DNA from 2 places in the Pseudoalteromonas sp. UG3-2 genome. Region 2 is predicted to be linked to the other one. Evidence: predicted binding sites of a transcription regulator. Region 2 holds the regulator's gene; the other holds the start of a gene.
The links. The regulator FliA, encoded in region 2, starts transcription of late flagellar genes. The targets are predictions, from matches to a motif close to CTAAAGNTNNNNNNNNNNNNGCCGATA.
Positions count from the first base shown of each region.

Region 1: the regulator FliA is predicted to act here: its motif matches at 1,023-1,049, upstream of R3P39_RS07425 (VC2046/SO_2500 family protein).

Region 1 covers NZ_JAWLJU010000002.1:940,065-942,453, reverse strand. The annotation lists gene R3P39_RS07450 (YaeQ family protein) at 1-350, shown strand, start outside; tRNA gene R3P39_RS07445 (tRNA-Tyr) at 500-584, opposite strand; tRNA gene R3P39_RS07440 (tRNA-Tyr) at 655-739, opposite strand; tRNA gene R3P39_RS07435 (tRNA-Tyr) at 774-858, opposite strand; tRNA gene R3P39_RS07430 (tRNA-Tyr) at 887-971, opposite strand; gene R3P39_RS07425 (VC2046/SO_2500 family protein) at 1,084-1,605, shown strand; gene R3P39_RS07420 (hypothetical protein) at 1,720-2,100, opposite strand; gene R3P39_RS07415 (YchJ family protein) at 2,386-2,389, opposite strand, start outside.
Region 2 covers NZ_JAWLJU010000002.1:115,029-117,417, forward strand. The annotation lists gene flhF (flagellar biosynthesis protein FlhF) at 1-423, shown strand, start outside; gene R3P39_RS03850 (MinD/ParA family protein) at 416-1,276, shown strand; gene R3P39_RS03855 (RNA polymerase sigma factor FliA) at 1,279-2,013, shown strand; gene cheY (chemotaxis response regulator CheY) at 2,055-2,389, shown strand, end outside.

The DNA of each region.
Region 1 (2,389 bases), 830 kb from region 2:
CGGACGATGAGCCTGAAATTTGGCGTAAAAGTTTATCAGGTGAGATCTTATTATGGGTTGAACTTGGGCTTCCTGATGAAAAACGCTTAAAAAAAGCCGCAAACCAGGCACAGCAAGTTCTGCTCTATACCTATGGCGACAGCAAGCAACAGCAATGGTGGCAAAAAAACCAATGCAAGCTTGCCAGCTTCAGTAACGTCTCTGTATTCAGCTTAGACTTTGACGAGACGCAAGCGCTGTCACAGATGCTAGCGCGAAATATGCAGTTCACAGTTACGGTGCAGGATACCGAGGTGTGGTTTGCCAGTGAGAGCCACAGCGTGGTGATCCAACCAAAAAAGCTACAGTGATGGTTTAGCCAATTATTTTGCCGTAAATAAGCACATCAGCATTAGAGCCGTCGCGATGCTGAACTTTTTTGAATAATGCCTTGCAGGGAAGCTAATGACACTGGGTGTCAGCAGGTAACCACTGAGATAAAGAGTTTACTAGAAGAAAGTGGTGGAGGGAGCTGGATTCGAACCAGCGAAGGCAGAGCCGTCAGATTTACAGTCTGATCCCTTTGGCCGCTCGGGAACCCCTCCGTATCATGTATCGCAGTTAACCAGAGCACTGGTTAGTGGCAAAGCTGAATAGGATTGTTGCTTTAAAAGATGGTGGAGGGAGCTGGATTCGAACCAGCGAAGGCAGAGCCGTCAGATTTACAGTCTGATCCCTTTGGCCACTCGGGAACCCCTCCGGAATTATCTTTTTAAAGCGTTACAATGGAAAAGTGGTGGAGGGAGCTGGATTCGAACCAGCGAAGGCAGAGCCGTCAGATTTACAGTCTGATCCCTTTGGCCGCTCGGGAACCCCTCCGAATTTTCGTATTGTAACTTTGTTGTTATGGTGGAGGGAGCTGGATTCGAACCAGCGAAGGCAGAGCCGTCAGATTTACAGTCTGATCCCTTTGGCCGCTCGGGAACCCCTCCAAAACAACGGCGGTGATAATAACAAAGTTTTTTTTGAAGTAAAGAAAACAGCTAAAGTTTTTGTGAAAAATGCCGATAAAAGTCCAAACATTAAAAGAAATGGTTGGAATACATGCAAATTGATGGCGTTTTAATCAGTGAATCGCAATTAGGCTCAGCGTTGAACATAAGCGTTCATGAAACGCGCTCGGCTGATTTTGCCATGCTGTTATCCATGCTATCTCATGATGCGTTAGATTTTAGCCAGTTTCATTTACCCAAATCGCAGCAGCAACAACCAGACCGCAGCGAAGAGACGCTAAAAAAAGAACTTCAGGTTGGGCCGCAAAAACCCCTTGCACCAGCTCAGTTCGATATGTTGATCGGTCAAGATAATGCTCAGTTGGTGGCTAGCGGAGCAATGACTTCCCTGCGACTGCGAGAATGCCTTAACCCCGAGCCTTTCGCCGCGAGAAATGATAAAAAACACGTTCCGCTTGAAGTGGTTGAAAACCTTGAGCCGGCGGTAAAACAGCGCTTGGCGAAAGCACAAGGCAAACTGGACTTGGTTACCGATAAACCAATGGATGCTGCTGGCTTTTATGATCAGCTTGCTGCAGGAGAGATGCAAAGCATGCTTAAAGCTTCGGCTTAGTTATTTAGTCGTGTTTTGCCTTGCAATTGACCTTTAGTAGACTCGAGCTGTTTTAAGAGGGCATTTTATACTATGAGTTAAAGCAGGCGAATTTGATGAAATCGCACTTAAGCATTAATTTATACTTTCCGTTACGCTAACAGTATAAGAATATAAGCTTTGCTCTTCACCAATTTCCAAAGTAGCACTCTCACCCTCTTTGACGACAAACGAAGGAGTGAAGTTTAGAGTACCCTCAAAGCAATTAAGTCCAGATTCGACGAGTATACCTTCCTCATTCGTTTTGGATAGAAACAAGGTTAACTCACAGTTTTGCTTTGTTTCTATATACAGTTCACTCTCTGTAACTGCTGCTGTTGATTCAAAAATTGTTCCATCTATGTTTTTTACTTCGACATCTACATTATATGAGCTTGACATATTATTTTCGCAGCCCATTAAAGCTAATGTTGTCAAAGCCAAAGTGGTGTAGATAAATTTAGTAGGAGCATTCATAAGTTAGTTAAGCGCTTAAAATTACATACAAGTACCCTTAATGGTAACTTGACATGAGTTTTCAGATCAAGGTGATTCGTTATTGATGTTCAAAGTGTATCACCCATTGCTGGAAATTAACTCTCTAACTGTTACAGACCATACTTGGCTCATCTGTCTTAAACAGTAATGTTAATCCGCTTAATTAATCAACCTATGGTTGACATAAACACTTCTCAAAAAAGACACGTTCAAGAGCTATACGTGCAATATCCTTGCGAACTATAGTATTTGTTATTTCACTTACTAC
Region 2 (2,389 bases):
AAGCGTCTAGTATTAATAGATACAGCCGGAATGAGCCAAAGAGATTTGCGCTTAACTGAGCAGTTAAATACACTTATGCGCAGTGCCCGCGTGGATATTCGTAGTTATCTTGTATTGAGTGCTACGGCGCAAATGAACGTGCTTCAAGAAACCGTAAGACACTTCAAAAAAGTAAATTTAAGTGGCTGTATTTTCACAAAACTTGATGAAAGTCTAAGTTTGGGCGAGATTATTAGTATTGCGATTCAAAATCGCTTGCCAATAGGGTATCTTACTAACGGTCAGCGAGTGCCAGAAGACATTCGCGTCGCAAATGCTCAAAAGCTAGTCAAAAAAGCCGAGCAATTGTATTTAAAAAGAATAAAAGCACAGCACTCTCGACGTGTACCTGTAGCGTCAGAGTCAGTAGGAATGTATGATTAACACAGTTTTAGATCAAGCAAGTGGCCTGCGAAAAATGAGTCAAAGTAGCAACCAAGGTGTAAAAGTGATAGCCGTTACCGGTGGCAAGGGAGGCGTTGGTAAAACCAATGTTTCATTAAACACGGCCATCGCAATGGGACAGCAGGGCCAGCGAGTATTGGTGTTGGATGCCGACTTAGGCTTGGCAAACTGTGATGTCATGTTAGGCCTTAGGGTTGAGAAAAACTTATCTCATGTGTTATCAGGTGAGTGCGAATTAGAAGAAATTTTAGTGGAAGGCCCCGCTGGGATTAAAATTGTGCCAGCAACGTCAGGCTCGCAAAATATGGTTGAGCTGACCCCAGCGGAACATGCTGGTTTAATTCGAGCATTCAGTGAGCTTGATAGCCACTTTGACGTATTAATTGTTGACACCGCAGCAGGTATCTCTGACATGGTGTTAAGCTTTTCCCGCGCTGCCCAAGATGTGGTTGTGGTGGTGTGTGACGAACCTACCTCCATTACGGACGCTTACGCGCTAATTAAAGTGCTCAGTCGTGAGCACGGTGTCTATCGTTTTAAAATTGTTGCAAATATGGTGCGTAGCTTGCGTGAGGGACAAGAGTTGTTTGCTAAACTCTCCAAAGTAACGGACCGATTTTTAGATGTTGCCCTAGAGCTAGTGGCAACCGTGCCATTTGATGAAAACATGCGAAAATCGTCGCGGCGGCAAAAGGCCATCGTCGATTTATTTCCAAGCTCACCAGCGGCTGTGGCAATTAAAGGATTGGCATCGAAAGCGGTTAAATGGCCTGTTCCACATCAACCTTCCGGTCATTTAGAATTTTTTATTGAGCAATTAGTGAATGGGTAATTATGGCTTCACCGGTCAATAGAGCGGCGGGATATCAAACTACAGACCACATCCATAAAGTGGTCGAACGGCATGCACCTCTGGTAAAAAAAGTGGCATGTCACCTCATCGCTCGACTTCCGGCTAGTGTGCAACTGGATGATCTAATCCAGTCGGGCATGATTGGGTTAATTGAAGCCACAAAGAATTTTGATGCCAGTAAAGGAGCCAGCTTTGAAACCTTTGCTGGCATTCGTATTCGTGGCGCTATGCTGGATGAAATGCGGCGTGGCGACTGGGCGCCCCGCTCGGTTCATAAGAACAGTCGAATGGTAGCTGAAGCCATATCAGAGCTTGAAGCAAGCCTCGGGCGAGAGCCAAAAGACACTGAAATCGCTGAAAAACTTGATATTACGCTAGATGAGTACCATCATATTTTACATGATGTAAATGCCAGCAAAGTCATAGGGATTGAGGATTTAGGGGTAGATGAAGATGTCATAACCCCTGCCAACAGCGACTTTGCGCTAGACAAACCGTTTAATAACGTTAAAAATGAACGTTTTAATTCGTCTTTAGTGGAAGCGATAAAATCCTTACCAGAGCGCGATGCGATGGTGTTGTCACTTTACTATAACGATGAAATGAATTTAAAAGAGATTGGCGCCATTCTCGATGTCAGTGAATCTCGAGTAAGTCAAATTCACGGTCAGGCAATGATTAAGCTAAAAGCAAAAATCAATGACTGGATAAATTAAAGTAAATAAATAGTTGGGTTCGAACCTCACTGGAGGAAGTTTTGGATAAGAACATGAAAATTCTCGTGGTTGATGATTTCTCTACTATGAGAAGAATAATCAAAAACCTATTAAGAGATTTAGGCTTTACCAATGTTCAAGAAGCTGATGATGGTAGTACAGCACTTCCGATGCTACAAAATCAGGAGTTTGACTTTGTAGTCACTGATTGGAATATGCCAGGAATGCAGGGCATTGACCTGCTGCGCGCCATTCGTGCAGATGAGAAGTTAAAACACATTCCAGTGCTAATGGTAACGGCGGAAGCAAAAAAAGAGCAGATCGTAGCGGCGGCGCAAGCTGGGGTAAATGGCTACATCGTTAAACCGTTCACAGC